DNA from 2 places in the Streptomyces longhuiensis genome. Region 2 is predicted to be linked to the other one. Evidence: riboswitches for the same ligand, from Rfam matches in the RefSeq annotation. Region 2 holds a riboswitch; the other holds the start of a gene.
The links. A riboswitch is a leader RNA that binds a small molecule or an ion and turns the genes downstream of it on or off. The one in region 2 is predicted to bind cyclic di-AMP.

Region 1 (8,997 bases), 3.8 Mb from region 2:
CTGACCGAGACCCAGGAAATGGTGCGCAGGCTCAGCAAGGATGCCGAGCCCGACATCGAGACCGAGGACGCCCAGCTCGGGCGCCTGGTGACAGAGGTGTTCCCCTCCATCGAGATCCCGGCGGAATCGAGCGTGGAGGAGGCGGCGGAGGCCACCATCGCGGCACTGATGCCGGTGACGATCTCCCTGGTGGGCGCGTTCGCGTTCCTCTTCTCCGAGCTCGCCGAGGTGCACGACTCGGGCCGGACGGACATCAAGACCGCCGACCTCCTGCAACACCTCGCGCTGCGCCTGTCCAGGTCGGACGACGACGACCAGTAGCCACGACACAGGAGAACGAAGCAGGGGGTCGGCCGGCGCCTCGGGCGCGGGCCGGCCCCTTTTCGTGCCCTCGCGTCCCGAGCACCCCCTGCCGCGCTTCTCGCAGCCTGCCTCCCCTTTTTCGCGCGACTCGCCGCCTGATCCCTCTTTTCGCGCTCCTCGCAGCCCGATCCCTTCTTCTCGCGCTTCTCACGGCCCGATCCCTACCGGCGATCCGTACGTCCTGTACATTTTTTACAGAAGCAGCGACAGAGTTCCGCGCTCACGGAGGCATGTGCCATGAACCGACCTTCCGCCCGCTACGTCCTGCCCGAGTTCACCGAGCGCACCTCGGCCGGGCACCGCACCCTCGATCCGTACTCCAAGCTCCTGGAGGAGCGGATCGTCTTCCTGGGGACGCCGATCGACGACACCTCCGCGAACGATGTGATGGCGCAGTTCATGCACCTCGAGTACGCCGCGCCGGACCGGGACATCTCGCTGTACATCAATTCCCCCGGCGGCTCGTTCAGTGCGATGACGGCGATCTACGACACGATCCGGTTCGTCAGCTGCGAGGTCGAGACCGTGTGCCTCGGGCAGGCCGCCTCCGCCGCCGCCGTGCTCCTGGCGGCCGGGACGCCAGGCAAGCGGGCCATGCTGCCCGGCGCGCGCGTGGTGATCCATCAGCCGGGGCTGCCCGAGCCCGCGCAGGGCCAGCCGAGCGACCTGGAGATCCAGGCCCGCGAACTGGTGCGTATGCGCGCCCAGCTGGAGGAGCTGCTCGCGCGGCACACCGGGCAGAACCGGGAGCGCATCGCCGCCGACATCGAGCGGGACACGATCCTCCGGGCTCAGGACGCCGTGGAGTACGGGCTCGTGGACCGGGTCATCGGCAACCGCAAGACGTCCGGTTCGGCCCCCGGCGCCAGGTGAGCGGGCGATGCTGCCGCCCGAACTGCCCCCGCTGCCCGCACTGACGCGCGCCGAGTGCGAACTCCTCGACCGCTATCTGGAGGTGGTCGACCTGCTCGGCAGGATCAACCCGGCACGGAGCGACCACACGTATGGCGGACTGCGCGCCGCGCAAGCGCTCGTCGGCAGGGCGACGGCTCTCAGGGACGCCCTGACGCTCATGCATCAGCGGGGCGAGAGTGAGGTCCACGCGACGACGCTGGCTCGGGCTCTACGGGTCCTGGACGGAGAAAGGAGGGCACAACGGGTCACGGTTCCGCCTGAGTCGGTCAATTGACGGTGCGTTTCGAGACCCGAGCGATCGAGGCGAACTGTCCGGACCCGGCCCGAAACGGACCAGAAGAGGTACCCACATACGGAGTAGCCGGTACTAGCACTTGGGAACCGGAAAAGTTGCGCGGAGCGCCTACGCGAAGTCCGAGATTCCGCCTTCCGCTGCAGGTGCGGGCGTCGTCGGGACCCTCGCACCAGGCTGGAAAGGTGTGCTGTCCACCCGAACAGGCCAGTCGTGAGGACACTCACTCAACGCCGATTCGGCGCTGCGTTCGCGCCGTTCGTGCGTGAAGATCCCTTCCGACGACAAGCCCCCGCCACCGCGGCGGGGCGGTCCGTGCGGACGCCGAGTCCTGCCGCCGTACGGATGCCAGGTCGACAGGAGTGGATCGGCAGGAGTGGAGGACCCGAGCACGACGGGCCGCCGGAGCTGTTTTCCGGGCCGGCCCTTGGGGTGAAGCCGCACATCGCGGCCGGGCAACTTCGCCAGCCCGAATCCGACAGGTCATCCTTCACAGGCGGCTGACGAAGGGTTGCGCATGACTGCGCTCAATCGTGTCCCGTCGCTGCTCGCCCGTGCCGGAACCGCCTCGGCCCTCACGCTCGCCGTAGCGGGTGGCAGCCTGCTGGTCCCCGGAGCCGTGCCCGAAGCGGAAGCCGCGCCGCCGGCGACGAAAGCACTCCAGATCGCGGCCTCCAAGAAGGGAAGCCCCTACCGGTGGGGCGCCACAGGGCCGCGCACGTTCGACTGCTCGGGCCTGACGCTCTACTCGTTCAAGGCTGCGGGCAAGAAGCTGCCCCGCACCGCCGCCCAGCAGTACAACAAGACCCGTCATGTCTCCGCGTCCCATCGAAAACGCGGTGACCTGGTCTTCTTCCACTCGGGCCGCGGCGTCTACCACGTCGGTATCTACGCCGGGAAGGGAAAGATCTGGCACTCGCCGAAGACCGGTGACGTGGTGCGGCTCCAGAGGATCTGGACGAGGAGCGTCTGGTACGGGCGCGTGCGCTAGCGACGCCTGACGGGTCCCCGGGCGCCCTGGGGACCCGTCAGGCGCCACAGAGTGCTCACGCCCGCCCGTCCGCCTCGGAACCGCGTGATGGGGTACTCGTGGTCGTATGGACGAGGACCGAACGGCAGGCGACGAGGACGCCCCACGCGACCCGGGCCCGCCGAGCGACGGCCGGGACCGGCACGAGACGCCGCTGGAGCGCGCGGACCGGAATTTCGGCGAGCTGCTCCAAGAGCTCAGAGTCACCCAGACGGGCGTGCAGATCCTCTTCGCGTTCCTGCTGACGCTGGCGTTCACTCCTCGGTTCCCGTCGCTGGATGCCGTGCAGCGCGCGACCTACGTCGCGACGCTGCTGCTCGCGGTGCTCGCCGCCGCGCTGTTCACGGCGCCCGCGGCGCTGCACCGCGCGCTGTTCGGGCGTGGTGCCAAGCCGCAGATCGTGCAGATGTCCTCGCGGCTCGCCACGGCCGGCCTGAGCGTTCTGGTGCTCGCCCTGACCGGGTCCGTGCTGCTCGTCGTGGATGTCACGGCGGGGCGTGCGGCGGGGATCGCTGCGGGGGCGGGCACGTTCGCGGTCTGTGCGGGTCTGTGGGGTGTGCTGCCGCGTCTGGTGCGACGCTCGCTCACCCGGGCGCAGGAGGGGACGGACACTCCGTCCCCGTAACCGCCTGCACGCCCGCCGGCCTTCACACCTGCCGTCCCTCACGCCTGCCGGCCTTCACACCTGTTGGGCAGGAACCGTCCACGGCAGGGCGATCCATACGGTCTTGCCGCCTTCGGGGGTGGGCCTGACCGACAGGCTTCCGCCGCACTCGGCGGTCAGCCAGCGGATGATCACCATGCCGCGCCCGTTGTCCTGCTGGACGGCGGCCGGGAGCCGCTTCGGGTGGCGCGGGTGGCTGTCCGTGACCCCGATGCGCAGGTGTTCGTCGCGCTCCAGCTGCACGTCGACCTTGAAGACGGGCGACTGTCCGCGGGTGTGCATCACGGCGTTCGTGGCGAGTTCGGAGACGATGAGCCGGACCGTGTCCGCTGCTTCCGCGTCGCGCGGCATACCCCATTCGGCGAGTACGTCGCTGACATATGTGCGGGCCGAGGAGACCGAGGCGGGATCGCTCGGCAGAGTGACGGATGCTTCCTGGTGATCTGCCATGGCGACGTCGTCCCTTTTTTCGCCGGGGCCTGAATCCGACACATGGCGGATGACTCGAGGCGACCCCCGGACTGGTGCTTCGCGCCAGAGTGCCACTCCCGCCCGGCCAACGGAGCCGATCCCCCGAGATATGCATATATCTGTCGCTCGAAGCGGTGAACTCTGCGCCACTGGACCGCATTTGGGCGTACACCGCCGACTTCCTCTACCGTCGGCTCAGAACACCGATCCGCCGGGCCGGAAGGAGCCGGGCCGGAGGTCCGAGGAGACAGGATGAAACACGGTCCGGCGGTGCGCCGCCGCAGGCTCGGCGCGGAGCTGCGCGCGCTGCGTGCCCGTGCGGGGCTCACAAGTGGCGAGACAGCCCGGCTCGTCGGCTGGCACCAGTCGAAAGTGAGCCGTATCGAGACCGGGCGCAGCGGCGTGAAAGCGTCGGACGTGCGCCTCCTGCTCGACGCCTTCGAGGTCACGGACCCCGATGTACGCGATCTGCTGGTCGCGCTGGCGGGGTCGGGGGACGACGACGGCCGGCACTGGTGGCACGCCTACCGGGGTCTTCTGCCGCCCGCCTACCGGGACTTCATCAGCCTGGAGTCACAGGCGTGCCGGGTCAGGACGGTCGAGACGTCCGTCGTGCCGGGCCTCCTCCAGACACCCGACTACGCGCGTGCGGTGACCAGGGCCGCGCTCGGCGGGCTGCCGGACGGGCAGGTCGACGCCCTGGTCGAGGTGCGGATCGCCCGGCAGGACGTGCTGCGTTCGGCGTCCCCGCTCCGGCTCAGCGCGGTGCTCGACGAGGCGGTGCTGCGGCGGCCGGTGGGCGGTCCCCGGGTGATGGCGGAGCAGCTGCGTCATCTGGTCTCCGCGGCGAGACTTCCCCATGTGCGGCTTCAGGTATTGCCGTTCGCCGCAGGGGAGCATGTCGGACTGACCGGCCCTTTCGTTGTGTTCTCATTTCCGAACACTTCTGATCTGGACGTAGTAGTTCTCGACCAGTTGACGAGTAGCCTCTACCTCGAACGGAAAGAAGACCTCAAGGCGTACACGGACGCCTTCGACACCCTTCGTATCCACGCCCTTTCGCCCGGGGACTCGTTGGATTTCATCGCCGGGATCGCCGGAGCGCACCACCCTCCGGAAAGTGAACGCACGTAAGGAGGCACCATGTCAGCACTGCCTCGGTACGTACCACCCGCCGCGGTTCCCAGCACCTCTCTGCACGACGCGCCATGGCGGAGAAGCAGCCGAAGCACCGGAATGAACAACTGCGTCGAGACGGCTCCGCTGCGTCGCGGCCCTTCGGCCGGACTCCTCGCCGTGCGCGACTCCAAGCGCACGGCCGGACCCGCCCTGCTGTTCTCGCCCTCCGCGTGGGAGGGGTTCCTCAACTCCTTGCGGTGAACGCGGAGTCGGGAGCATTGCGGCTGATCACCCGTACGGCCTGGGCGATTTGATCGTCGGTCAGGTCGGCGCGGGCGGTCAGCCGCAGCCGTGAGATGCCGTCCGGAACCGACGGGGGACGGAAGCAGCCGACGGCGAGGCCGGCTTCGCGGCAGTCCGCCGCCCAGCGCACCGCCTCCTCGGGGGACGGCGCACGCACGGAGACGACGGCGGCGTCGGGCCGCACGGCCTGGAGGCCCTCGGCCGCCAGCAGTTCGTGCAGCGAGGACGCCACGGCGCGGGCCCTCTCGGCGCGCTCGGGTTCGCGGCGCAGCAGGCGCAGGGCCGCGAGGGCGGCGCCGGCCGCCGCGGGCGCGAGGCCCGTGTCGAAGATGAACGTCCGTGCGGTGTTGACCAGATGGTCGATCACCCGGGCCGGACCGAGGACGGCGCCGCCCTGGCTGCCGAACGACTTGGAGAGGGTGACGGTGACGACGGTGTCGTCTGCGCCCGAGAGCTGCGCCGCCTGTGGCGCGCCCCTGCCGCCGTCGCCGAGCACGCCCAGTCCGTGCGCGTCGTCGACGATCAGACCTGCCCCGAACTCCCTTGCCACTGAGGCGAGTTCGGCCAGTGGAGCCGCGTCGCCGTCCACCGAGAAGACGGAGTCCGAGACGACGACCGCCTGCCCCTGATGCGCGTCGAGCGCCTTGCGGACTGCGTCGGGGTCGGCGTGCGGGACGACCTGCGTCGCGCCGCGGGCGAGCCGGCAGCCGTCGATGAGGGAGGCGTGGTTGCTCGCGTCCGAGACGATCAGAGAGCCGTGCGGGGCGAGCGCGGTCACGGCGGCGAGATTGGCGGCGTAGCCGGACGACAGGACGAGCGCCGCCTCGAAGCCGCAGAACTCGGCCAGCTCGCGCTCGAGTTCGGTGTGCAGCTCCGTGGTGCCCGTGACGAGCCGCGAGCCGGTGGCGCCGCCGCCCCAGCGCAGCGCCGCGTCGGCCGCTCCCCCGGTGATCTCGGGGTGGCGCGTGAGGCCGAGGTAGTCGTTGCTCGCGAGATCGAGGAGGGGGTTCGACGACGGGCGGGGACGCAGCGTGCGGACGAGTCCGGCGCCGCGGCGCACGCGCTCCTGCTCGTCGATCCAGCCGAACGGCGATCCCGCCATGTGAGTCCCTCCGACGGCCGTGTCGCGACCGGTTCTCGAGTGGGGTGTGCTGTCCCGTGCCCGCTGCGTCTTTGTAGGCAGTGCACAGACACTAGCGGGACATCCAGCCACCCAGGGTGTGGCAATACCCACACGTCGAACCGGCAGAGTTGTCCGAAGCCTCCTTGGCCTGAGCAGGGGACGTAAGCCAGGATCGGGCCATGGACCTGCTGAACACGCTGGTGGACAAGGGGCTGCGGCGCGAGCTGCCGAGCCGCGAAGAAGCGCTCGCCGTTCTGGCGACTTCCGACGACGAACTGCTCGATGTGGTGGCCGCGGCCGGCAAGGTGCGGCGGCAGTGGTTCGGCCGGCGGGTGAAACTCAACTATCTGGTCAACCTCAAGTCGGGCCTGTGCCCCGAGGACTGCTCGTACTGCTCGCAGCGGCTCGGGTCCAAGGCGGAGATCCTCAAGTACACGTGGCTGAAGCCCGACGAGGCGTCGAAGGCCGCGGCCGCCGGTGTCGCGGGCGGCGCGAAGCGGGTCTGCCTGGTGGCGTCCGGGCGGGGCCCGACGGACCGCGACGTCGACCGTGTCTCGGAGACCATCGGCGCGATCAAGGAGCAGAACGAGGGCGTCGAGGTGTGCGCCTGCCTCGGTCTGCTCTCCGAGGGCCAGGCCGAGCGGCTGCGCGGCGCGGGCGCCGACGCGTACAACCACAACCTCAACACCTCCGAGGGCACGTACGGCGACATCACGACGACGCACACCTACGCGGACCGCGTCGACACGGTGCAGAAGGCCCACGCGGCCGGTCTGTCCGCCTGCTCCGGGCTCATCGCGGGCATGGGCGAGAGCGACGAGGACCTGGTCGACGTCGTCTACTCGCTGCGCGAACTCGACCCGGACTCGGTGCCGGTCAACTTCCTGATCCCCTTCGAGGGCACGCCCCTCGCCAAGGAGTGGAACCTGACCCCGCAGCGCTGCCTGCGGATCCTCGCGATGGTCCGCTTCGTCTGTCCCGACGTCGAGGTGCGGATCGCGGGCGGGCGCGAGGTGCACCTGCGCTCGATGCAGCCGCTGGCGCTCCACCTGGCCAACTCCATCTTCCTCGGCGACTACCTGACGAGTGAGGGCCAGGCGGGCAAGGCCGACCTGGACATGATCACGGACGCCGGTTTCGAGGTCGAGGGCACCGACCAGGTGACGCTGCCCGAGCACCGGGGCGGGCCGTGCGGTTCCGACGCGGAAGCGGCCTGCGGTTCCGGTTCGCATGCGGCGTGCGGTTCCGACGCGGGTTCGGCCTGCGGTTCCGGTGGGGGCTGCGGCTCCCACGAAGAAGCCGCGGAGTCACCCGTCGCCGAGGTCCCCGAGGCGCGCACGGACCTGGTCGCCGTACGCCGCCGGGGTGCCGGTACGGATCTCGCGCCCAATGCCTGAGCGGCCCGGGCCCGCGGAGACCGGACTGCCCGTGGCGGAGCTGCTCGACCTCGACCGGCGGCACGTCTGGCATCCGTACGGTCCGATGCCGGGGCGGCAGGAGCCGCTGGTCGTCGAGTCGGCGACCGGGGTACGGCTGCGACTCGCCGGCGAGGGCGGTGCGAGCGGTCAGGGTGCCGAGCTGGTCGACGGGATGTCGTCGTGGTGGTCGGCGATCCACGGCTACAACCATCCCCTGCTCAACGAGGCGGTGCGCGACCAGCTCGACCGGATGAGTCATGTCATGTTCGGCGGGCTCACGCACGAGCCCGCCGTCGGGCTGGCGAAGCGTCTTGTCGACATGTCGCCGGAGGGGCTGGAGCATGTGTTCCTCGCCGACTCGGGCTCCGTGTCCGTCGAGGTCGCGATCAAGATGTGCCTCCAGCACTGGCGTTCCCTCGGACGGCCGGAGAAGCGCCGTCTGCTGACGTGGCGCGGCGGCTATCACGGTGACACCTGGCAGCCGATGGCGGTCTGCGACCCCGAGGGCGGCATGCACGAGCTGTGGTCGGGGGCGCTGCCGAGGCACGTCTTCGCCGACGCCCCGCCCGTCGAGTACGAGCAGGCCTACGCGGATCATCTGCACGAGCTGATCGGGCGGCACGCCCATGAGCTGGCGGCCGTGATCGTCGAGCCCGTGGTGCAGGGCGCGGGCGGCATGCGGTTCCACTCCCCCGCGTATCTGCGAGTCCTGCGCGAGGCCTGCGACGCGCACGACGTGCTCCTCGTGTTCGACGAGATCGCCACGGGGTTCGGCCGGACCGGGGCGCTGTTCGCCGCGGAGCACGCGTCGGTGACGCCCGATGTGATGTGTGTCGGCAAGGCGCTGACCGGCGGCTACATGACGCTGGCGGCGACGCTGTGCACGGCGCGTGTGGCGGACGGGATCTCTCGGGGCGACGTGCCGGTGCTCGCGCACGGGCCCACGTTCATGGGGAACCCCCTCGCCGCCGCGGTGGCCTGCGCCTCGATCGACCTCCTGCTCGGGCAGGACTGGGCGACGGAGGTCAAACGGATCGAGTCGGGGCTGCGGGAGTCGCTCGGCGCCGCCTCGGAGCTGCCCGGGGTGCGCGATGTACGCGTGCTCGGCGCGATCGGTGTCGTACAGCTGGACCACGAGATCGACATGGCGGCGGCCACGCGGGCGGCGGTGCGCGAGGGCGTGTGGCTGAGGCCGTTCCGCGACCTCGTGTACACGATGCCTCCGTACATCACGGGGGACGAGGATCTGGCACGGATCGGCCGCGCGGTGTGCGCGGCCGCGCGGGAGGGCTGAACAGC
Region 2 (9,619 bases):
AGAGCACGGCCGTCAGCGCCGGGCCGTCCACGCGGCCGGAGAGGAGCTTGCGCGCCTCGTTCTCCTCTTCGTCGTCATACGGGACGAAGAGCCAGGCGAAGCCGTAGAAGATCAGGCCGAGCCCGCCGGTCGCGGCGAGCACGGCGAGGCCGATCCGGAAGATCACCGGATCCATGTCGCAGTGCCGGCCGAGGCCCGCGCACACCCCGCCCAGCGTCCCGTGCCGCCGGTCGCGCCGGAACTTGCCCGGCGGCGCGGGGACGCCGGGCTCCTGTCCCGGTGCGGGCGGCGCGGACGCACCGCCGGAGCCGCGCCCGGACACCGCGTCCTGCGGCTGCCCGGCCTGCGCTCCCGTCGAGGCGTGCTGGTGATCTGTCATGCGTCCATGGTGACGGGCGCAGGTCCGCCGCGGCAGTCGGGACGACCCTGGACGAACCCTGAGATCGCCCCTGACGGCATTCGGGGCCGGGCCGGAGATCAGGGGAGTCTCCGGGCTCAACCCTGATGCCCGGGGTCCGCCCCACGTGTGACCATCGATGGCATGCCGGAAGCCGCAGCACCACCCGTTGACGTTCCGCGGCCGCCGCGCAAGCTCTACCGATCCAGCGACGGACGCTGGCTCGGCGGAGTGGCGCGGGGGCTCGCCGGGCATCTCGGCCTGCCCGTGATCTGGGTGCGGCTGGTCTTCGTGGGCCTGTTCATGGCGGACGGCCTCGGTGCGCTCCTGTACGCGGCGTTCTGGTTCTTCGTCCCGCTGGGCGTCGGCGGCGTGGGCAGCGAGCGGACGCCGGCCTTCACCACGGAGACGGCGCAGGACGGACGGCGCCGACTCGTCGCCCGTAAGCCGGACAAGGGGCAGATCGTCGCCCTGCTCCTCATGGTCGTCGTGTCGATGGTGTTCGTCGGGAACGTGAATCTGGCGGGGAACGCGAAGGCGTACCTGTGGCCGACACTCCTCGTCGGTGCGGGCGTGGCCCTCGTCTGGCGCCAGGCCGACAATGCGCGCCGGGCCCGCTGGATGGAGGCCGGGCGCCGCAAGCGCACGCTGAATCTGGCGCGGGCCGCGGCCGGTGTCGTCCTCGTCGGGGCCGGTGTCACGGGGATCTTCGTGCTCCAGGGTTCGGCCGAGCACCTCGGCTCCATCCTTCAGGCCGCCCTCGCCGTCCTCGTCGGCATCGCACTCCTCGCCGGCCCCTATCTCGTGCGCATGACGCAGGATCTGTCCGAGGAGCGCCTCATGCGGATCCGCGCGCAGGAGCGCGCCGAGGTCGCGGCCCACGTCCACGACTCGGTACTGCACACGCTCACGCTGATCCAGCGGAACGCGGAGAGCGCGAGCGAGGTGCGGCGCCTGGCCCGTGCCCAGGAGCGGGACCTGCGGGCCTGGCTCTACAGACCGGAGGGGAACGGGAAGGACGAGGCGGAGGAGCCCGGCACGGTCGGGGAGGCGGTCAAGCGCAGCGCGGCCGAGGTGGAGGACAAGCACGGAGTGCCCCTCGAGGTCGTGGTCGTCGGCGACTGCCCGCTCGACGACGGTCTCTCGGCACAGATGCAGGCCGCGCGGGAAGCGATGGTGAATGCGGCCAAGTACGGTGGCGAGGGCGGCGCGGTCCAGGTCTATGCCGAGGTCGAGGAGGAGACGGTGTTCGTGTCCGTACGCGACCGGGGCCCCGGCTTCGACCTCGACTCGATTCCCGCGGACCGGATGGGCGTACGAGAATCGATCATCGGCCGGATGGAGCGCAACGGCGGCACGGCGCGGCTGCGCGCGGTGCCGGACGGTGGCACGGAGGTCGAACTGACCATGAAGAGGGCGGAGAAGACCCCATGAGTGACGAGCAGGGCAAGCCTGACGCGACCGAGGCGAGCGCGCCGGAGACGGAGCCCGTCGGCCGTCACGCACGCGTGGTCCTCGTCGACGACCACCGGATGTTCCGTACCGGCGTCCAGGCGGAGATCGGCCGCACGGAGACGACGGGCGTCGAGGTGGTCGGCGAGGCCGCGGACGTGGACCAGGCGGTCACGGTCATCACGGCCACGCGCCCCGAGGTCGTCCTCCTCGACGTGCACCTACCCGGTGGCGGCGGCGTCGAAGTCCTGCGCCGCTGCGCCCCGTTGATGGCCGCCGCCGACAACCCGGTCCGCTTCCTGGCCCTTTCCGTCTCGGACGCGGCGGAGGACGTCATCGGCGTCATCCGCGGCGGCGCCCGCGGGTACGTCACCAAGACGATCACCGGCACGGACCTGGTCGACTCGATCTTCCGCGTCCAGGACGGCGACGCGGTCTTCTCACCGCGCCTCGCGGGTTTCGTCCTCGACGCGTTCGCTTCGACGGACGCTCCGCCGGTCGACGAGGACCTCGACCGTCTGACGCAGCGCGAGCGCGAGGTCCTGCGCCTCATCGCCCGCGGCTACGCGTACAAGGAGATCGCCAAGCAGCTGTTCATCTCCGTCAAGACGGTCGAGTCCCATGTCTCGGCGGTCCTGAGAAAGCTCCAGCTGTCGAACCGCCACGAGCTGACGCGGTGGGCTACGGCGCGGCGCCTGGTGTGACGGGCGGTGACGACGCGTCTTCCGCAGTCCGCGTTGACCAGCGGAGTCATCTTCCACCTCGTCGGTCTGGCGGCCGAATTCGGTGATCCGCTGGAGTGGCAGGTGCTGCGCTACCAGCGCATGCAGGGAGTGGAGTACACCCGCTCGCCCTGGAGCTGGCCGCTGCAGCCGGCCGCGGCTCAACTCGACTATCTGGCCCACACGTTCACCGAGGAGTTCTTCTCGACCTGCCCGCCGTCCGCCCGCACCCTGTGGAGTCGGGTGGCGGGGCATCGGACCGTGCCCGAGTTCATGAACGATCTGGCGACGCTCCTGCGGATGGCGTGCCGCGAACCCGAGGCGACGTACGAGGAGATCCCGCTTGCCCGCTGGGAGCTGGAGGTGAGATTTCCGCGGCTCCTCGGCCTCGAGAGCCGGCTCGACGTGGCCTTCACCGACGACGAGGACCCGATCCTCTCGGCGACCTTGAGCGAACACCCCTACTGCGCCGAGCATGTGCCGGAACTCATCGCCCAGGCGACACAGGCACTCGCCCTCTGCCAGGACTCGGAGGCGTTCGCCGAGCAGTTGCGCGCGCACTGCGGCTCCGCGGGCCCCGAGGTGCTGGCCGAAGTGGCGGACCGCGCCTACGCCCACATGGCGCACGAGCACCGGAACGGCTCGCTCCTCACGCCACCCGCGTAGCCCCCGCGAAGGGCATCTGGTCGATCGGAGCGATGCGGACCGGGGCGCTCGGGTTCGGGGCGTGGATCATTTTGCCGTTGCCGATGTAGAGGCCCACGTGGCTGATGCCCGAGTAGAAGAACACCAGGTCACCCGGCTGCAGTTGGGAGCGTGGGATGCGCGGGCCCGCGTTGATCTGGGAGTACGTGGTGCGCGGCAGGGAGATGCCCGCGGAGCGGTACGCGGCCTGGGTGAGGCCGGAGCAGTCGAAGGCGTTCGGGCCGGTGGCGCCCCACACATAGGGGCTGCCGAGGGCGTTGTAGGCGTAGGCGATGGCCGCCTCCGTGCGGGAGTCCGGGGCCTTGGGCAGGGCGCCGGACGGCAGGTCGCGGGAGGAGTCCGAGCGGGAGGCGCGGTCGGCCGCGCCGGTGTCGCCCGCGCCCGCTCCGACGCCGGTGCGCTCGGCCGCCGGCAGCTGGTCGAGCAGACGCTTCGCCTCGGCCAGCTTCCCGGTGACCGTCTTCTTCTGCTTCTTCAGCTCGCCCTGTCGCTTGCGCAGCTCGGCGAGCCGGCCGTCCGCCTCGGAGCGCAGCTGGTCGATCTGCCGCAGCTCGCGCTGCACGCGCCCCACCGCGGAGGCCTGCCGGGTGCCGAGCCGGTCGGCGAGCGCCGCGTTGTCGAGGTACCGGGCGGGGTCGGAGGACAGGACGAGCTGGACCGCCGGGTCGAGGGCTCCGGTGCGGTACTGCGCGGCGGCGGCCGAACCGAGCGCCTCGCGCTGGGTGTTGAGCCGGTCCGTCCTGCGGGCCGCCTCGTCACGCAGGGAGCCGAGCTTCTTCTCGGCCTTGTCGGCCTTCTCCTTGGCGCCGTTGTACTTCTCGGTGGCCTTCTCGGCCTCCTGGTAGAGCCGGTCGACCTTCGCCTTCACCTGACTCGGGGTGAGCCGGGGGTCCGCGTGCGCCGCGCCGTCCAGGGCGGTGGCGGTCGCCGCGGAGGCGAGAGCGAGCGTCGCCGCGGTGCGGGCCGTGGGGCCGGTGAGCGAGCGCTGTCGGGGCTTGCGGTGCGCTGCCGACACGAGGGGCACGTCCTTCCGGTACGTACTGCTTACGCGTCCGGCGGCGGCCCGCACAGGGGGAGCGGGCCGCCGCCGGACCTTTCTCGGCGGTAGGTGCCCGACTACCGCCCCTGAGCGGGGCGGCGGTGGGGAGCCGGTCACCTGAGGAAGGACGCTAAACCTGACCGTCACGGGTTGGTGACGGATTGTCCTCAACTGGCCCTTGTGTTCTGCGTGTGACCGTATGTGACCGTCGGGGGATCGGTCCGGGCCGGTTCATGGGGGCAGTGAGGCCCCGGCTAGGCTCGCCGTTCATGGACGTACTCATCCACCTCTTCGTCGGCCTGCACATCATCGGCATCGCCTCGCTCCTCGGTGGGTTCCTCACCCAGATGAAGGCGATGGGCAAGGGAACGGCCCGGTTCGTCCCGGCGATGCTGCACGGTGCGCTGACCATGCTGGTCACGGGTGTCGTCCTGGTGGGCCTGAATCAGGCGGACGACAACACCGTCAACAACATCAAGATCGGCGTGAAGCTCGCGCTGCTGATCGTGATCCTCGGCCTCGTGTACGTGAAGCGGGACGACGAGAAGGTGGACAAGGGCCTGTTCGGCCTCGTCGGCCTGCTGACCACCGCGAACATCTTCATCGCGGTGCTCTGGACCTGAGTCGGCATCGCGGTGCTCCGGACCTGGGTCAGCGTGCTGCTCCGGGCCTGAACGTCCCGATCAGGGTGGCGAGCCACGCGGCCACCGCGATCCACACCAGAACCTGTCCCGGCCCTCTGAGCCAGGACACATCGGCGGCGGCGCTCACGGACAGTGCCGCCGCCGCTGTCATTCCCATCGGGAAGACCGTCGACCAGCGCCGCACGTCGTAGCGCGGCCGGGGCCACCGCACCTCCGCCACCGCCAGCACCACGTACCAGGCCACATCGAGTGCGAGCAGCAGAAAACTCATGGTGCGCAGGACGTCCGTGTCGTCCTGGTTCCACAGGCCCGTCGCGACGAGCTTCGCCGCGGCGAGGGCGGAGATGGCGAGCGCGCCGCCCGCGACCCACTGGTCCCCGGCGCCGGAGGCCACCTCGCGCAGGTCGAAGTGGAGCAGTGCGAAGCAGTACAGGACGATCCCGCCCCAGAAGAGCGCCATCCCGGTGAACGCGAGCCAGTGCGCGCCGACCGCGGGCGCGAGCGTCGCCGCCAGGACGACGAGACCCTGTGTCGCGACACATCCGAGGAACACGCCCCCCGGCATCCGCGGCTTCCAGTGCCGTACGACGTTGATGAGGAGCACCGGCCAGACGAGCGCGGCCAGGGCGAGGAGCGCCTCGGCCAGGGTCTGCCAGCCGAACACGGAGATCCGGGTGCCGAGGACGGTCGTCGCCGCGACCGCGGTGAGCGCGGGCGGGGTGTCGGCCTCGGACTGCCAGCGGTCGCGCTCCCGCACCAGCCGGCTCGCGAAGTCCGCCGCGAGGACGACCCAGAGGGCGGCGGCGAGCACCAGCATGATGCCGGACAGCACCGAGTGACCGGTCAGGTTCAGGCCGACCGAGATGATGCCGGTGGCCATGACGGCGGCACCGGCGGCCGGCGGGAGCTGGGACCACGTGGGTCCGGGACCTGGGGTTGCGTTCGGGCCGCGCACCGCCCGAACGTAACCCCACGAAGCGGTCAGGCCGGGCGCACCACGCTGTGGATCGGCATGTAGTAGATCGACTCGACGCGGACGTTCGCGCCCGGCTTCGGTGCGTGGATCATCTTGCCGTCGCCGATGTAGATGCCGACGTGGCTGATGTCGTCGTAGAAGAAGACCAGGTCACCAGGCTGGGCGTTGGCCGTGGTGACGGTCGTGCCGACCTTGACCTGGTCCCAGGTCGTGCGCGGCAGCGAGATGCCGGCCGCCTTCCACGCGGCCTGCGTGAGGCCCGAGCAGTCGTACGAGTCCGGGCCCGTGGCGCCCCACACGTACGGCTTGCCCATCTGGGACTCGGCGAAGTCGATGACCTTCGCGGCCTTGGCGGCGTAGCCGCTGCCGGTGCTGCCGGAGCCCGTACCCGTACCCGTGCCCGAACCGCTGCCCGTGTCCGGGTTCTCCTTCTGGCGTGCCTCCTCGGCCGCCTTGCGCTTGGCCTCCGCCTCGGCCTGCTGACGCGCCAGCTCCTCCGCCTTCTTCCTGGCGGCCTCCTGCTTCTTCTTCTCGATCGCCGCGAGGCGCGCCTTCTCCTCGGCGGTCAGCTTCGACAGGAGTTCGCGGGCGTCGCCGAGCTTCTGCTGGACGTCCCTCTTCGTGCTCCTGAGCGTGGCCTGCGAAGTGGTCAGCGTCTCCAGGCTCTTGGCCGCCTCGGTGCGCTTCTTCGTGGTGGCGGCCTGCTCGGTCTGGTAGTCGTCGACCGCCTTCTTCTGGCGGCTCGTGAGCCGGCTCATCAGCTGGTCCTGGTCGAAGTAGTCCTGCGCGTCGTCGGCGAGGAGCAGCGTCGCGGTGTCGGAGACGGCGCCCGTGCGGTACTGGGCGGCGGCGAAGGTGCCGAGCTCCTGGCGGGCCTTGTTGAGCTTCTCGGTGCGCTGCGCGACGTCGTCGAGCAGGTCACCGACGCGCTTCTGCTGCTTGGTGGTGCGCTCCTTGGCCGCGTTGTACTTCTCCGTGGCGACGCCCGCCTGGTGGTAGAGGGTGTCGACCTTCTTCTGGACCTCTTCCAGGCTCGGCTTCGGCGGCGCGGACGGGGCGGCGGTCGCGCTCTGCGAGAGCAGGGCTATGGAGGTGAGGGCCGCCGTGGTGATTCCGACGACGGGGGCCGTGCGGGGACCGGCTGTCCTGCCGCGCGGCTTGCGGTGCGACGCCAAGGGGCGCGTCTCCTTCCCATGACCGCCTACCGGGTTAGCTGTCGGGTTCGGGCGGAGATTCGGAAGGCTGCCCTACGGTCGCGCCCTGACGGGTCGTCGGCCGATTCACCCCAAAGGTCGTGGGTCCCCGGTTCCATGCCTCTCGGCGTACTGAACTCAGCGGGGGCGACCCGTTCGCGGCGCGGTTGCCGACGGGGGGACGGGCGGCCCGCGGAGCACGCTAGCCAACTCGTGTGGCTGCTGTGAAGGTTGATGTTCGATATGCCCGATACATTTTCGTGACCTTCGGCAATCTCGTTCGTGACCTCCGGTAACCCTTACGGAGGGTGATTTCCGCACTACGTGAGGTGTCCGGGTCCGCGAAGTCGGGGGGAAGTTTCCGGGGCGGCCGTGGGTGTCAGTGGGGCGGCCTAGACTCGTAGAGCGATGAGCAGCCTCTTTGACGACAGCTTCCTGGCGGACCTCACGGCTTCGAAGGCCGGTGAGGAGCATGCCCCGCCGCCGCCCGAGGACGACACGGCTCCGGAGCACATGCCGGACGACCTGTTCGACGGGAAGTTCGACGCGCCCCCGGCCAGGGACGCGTACTACCGGGACGGTGCCCCGCGCCCGGCGCTCGACCCGGCGGCTCTCCTCGACGGGCTGAACGAGAACCAGAAGGCGGCCGTCGTCCACGGCGGCTCCCCGCTGCTCATCGTGGCGGGCGCGGGTTCCGGCAAGACCCGCGTGCTCACGCACCGCATCGCGTACCTCCTCGGCGAGCGCGGCGTGCACCCCGGCCAGATCCTCGCGATCACGTTCACGAACAAGGCCGCGGGCGAGATGAAGGAGCGCGTCGAGTCCCTCGTCGGCCCGCGGGCGAACGCGATGTGGGTGTCGACGTTCCACAGCGCCTGCGTGCGCATCCTGCGCCGCGAGTCGAAGAAGCTCGGCTTCACGTCGTCGTTCTCGATCTACGACGCCGCCGACTCCAAGCGCCTCATGGCCCTGGTCTGCCGCGACCTCGACCTGGACCCGAAGAAGTTCCCGCCGAAGTCCTTCAGCGCCAAGATCTCGAACCTGAAGAACGAGCTGATCGACGAGGAGGACTTCGCGGCCCAGGCCGCCGACGGCTTCGAGAAGACCCTCGCCCAGGCCTACGCGATGTACCAGTCCCGCCTCCGTGAGGCGAACGCGCTGGACTTCGACGACCTGATCATGACGACGGTGAACCTCCTGCGCGCCTTCCCGGATGTCGCCGAGCACTACCACCGCCGCTTCCGCCACGTCCTGGTCGACGAGTACCAGGACACGAACCACGCGCAGTACGCGCTGGTCAGGGAGCTGGTGGGGACAGTCGACAGCGGCCGCGCGGAGGACGAGCCGCCGCGTGAGGGCGACCTCCCGCCGGCCGAGCTCTGCGTCGTGGGTGACGCCGACCAGTCGATCTACGCGTTCCGCGGAGCCACCATCCGCAACATCCTCCAGTTCGAGGAGGACTACACCGACGCGACGACGATCCTGCTCGAGCAGAACTACCGCTCGACGCAGACCATCCTCTCCGCGGCCAACGCGGTCATCGAGCGCAACGAATCCCGCCGCCCCAAGAATCTGTGGACGAACGCGGGCGCGGGCGCGCAGATCACCGGATACGTCGCGGACACCGAGCACGACGAGGCGCAGTTCGTCGCCGATGAGATCGACCGGCTCACGGACGCGCGCGACGCGAAGGCCGGCGACGTCGCCGTGTTCTACCGGACGAACGCGCAGTCCCGTGTCTTCGAAGAGATCTTCATCCGCGTCGGCCTGCCCTACAAGGTCGTCGGCGGAGTCCGCTTCTACGAGCGCAAGGAGGTCAGGGATGTCCTGGCCTATCTGCGGGTGCTCGCCAACCCCGAGGACTCCGTCCCCCTGCGCCGCATTCTCAATGTGCCGAAGCGCGGCATCGGCGACCGCGCCGAGGCGATGATCGACGCGCTCTCCCAGCGCGAGAAGATCTCCTTCCCGCAGGCGCTGCGCCGCGTCGACGAGGCGTACGGCATGGCGGCCCGCTCGACGAACGCGGTGAAGCGGTTCAACACGCTGATGGAGGACCTCCGCACGATCGTCGAATCGGGCGCGGGCCCGGCCACGGTCCTGGAAGCCGTACTCGAACGGACCGGCTATCTGGCGGAGTTGCAGTCGTCGACGGACCCGCAGGACGAGACCCGGATCGAGAACCTTCAGGAACTCGCGGCCGTGGCCCTGGAGTTCGAGCAGGAGAGCGCGTCGGCGGACGGCGCGGCCGAGGGTGAGGGCGAGGCGAGCGTCGGTACGCTCTCCGAGTTCCTGGAGCGGGTCGCGCTCGTCGCCGACTCCGACCAGATCCCGGACGAGGAGGACGACGGCTCCGGCGTCATCACGCTGATGACGCTGCACACCGCCAAGGGCCTCGAGTTCCCGGTCGTCTTCCTGACCGGCATGGAGGACGGTGTCTTCCCGCACATGCGCTCCCTCGGCCAGGTCAAGGAGCTGGAGGAGGAGCGCCGGC

Region 1: another riboswitch for cyclic di-AMP. It lies ahead of LGI35_RS09460 (C40 family peptidase); the one in region 2 lies ahead of LGI35_RS26885 (C40 family peptidase).

The regions. Positions count from the first base shown of each region.
Region 1 covers NZ_CP085173.1:1,998,737-2,007,733, forward strand. Annotated here, with positions in the region: gene LGI35_RS09445 (hypothetical protein) at 1-321, shown strand, start outside; gene LGI35_RS09450 (ATP-dependent Clp protease proteolytic subunit) at 601-1,236, shown strand; gene LGI35_RS09455 (hypothetical protein) at 1,244-1,552, shown strand; cyclic di-AMP (ydaO/yuaA leader) riboswitch at 1,907-2,084, shown strand; gene LGI35_RS09460 (C40 family peptidase) at 2,088-2,561, shown strand; gene LGI35_RS09465 (DUF6328 family protein) at 2,668-3,225, shown strand; gene LGI35_RS09470 (ATP-binding protein) at 3,280-3,714, opposite strand; gene LGI35_RS09475 (helix-turn-helix domain-containing protein) at 3,988-4,869, shown strand; gene LGI35_RS09480 (DUF397 domain-containing protein) at 4,879-5,115, shown strand; gene LGI35_RS09485 (8-amino-7-oxononanoate synthase) at 5,099-6,259, opposite strand; gene bioB (biotin synthase BioB) at 6,460-7,677, shown strand; gene LGI35_RS09495 (adenosylmethionine--8-amino-7-oxononanoate transaminase) at 7,670-8,992, shown strand.
Region 2 covers NZ_CP085173.1:5,787,420-5,797,038, forward strand. Annotated here, with positions in the region: gene LGI35_RS26850 (PspC domain-containing protein) at 1-379, opposite strand, end outside; gene LGI35_RS26855 (ATP-binding protein) at 542-1,831, shown strand; gene LGI35_RS26860 (LuxR C-terminal-related transcriptional regulator) at 1,828-2,553, shown strand; gene LGI35_RS26865 (hypothetical protein) at 2,560-3,237, shown strand; gene LGI35_RS26870 (C40 family peptidase) at 3,221-4,291, opposite strand; gene LGI35_RS26875 (hypothetical protein) at 4,585-4,938, shown strand; gene LGI35_RS26880 (tellurite resistance/C4-dicarboxylate transporter family protein) at 4,967-5,839, opposite strand; gene LGI35_RS26885 (C40 family peptidase) at 5,941-7,110, opposite strand; cyclic di-AMP (ydaO/yuaA leader) riboswitch at 7,119-7,268, opposite strand; gene pcrA (DNA helicase PcrA) at 7,537-9,619, shown strand, end outside.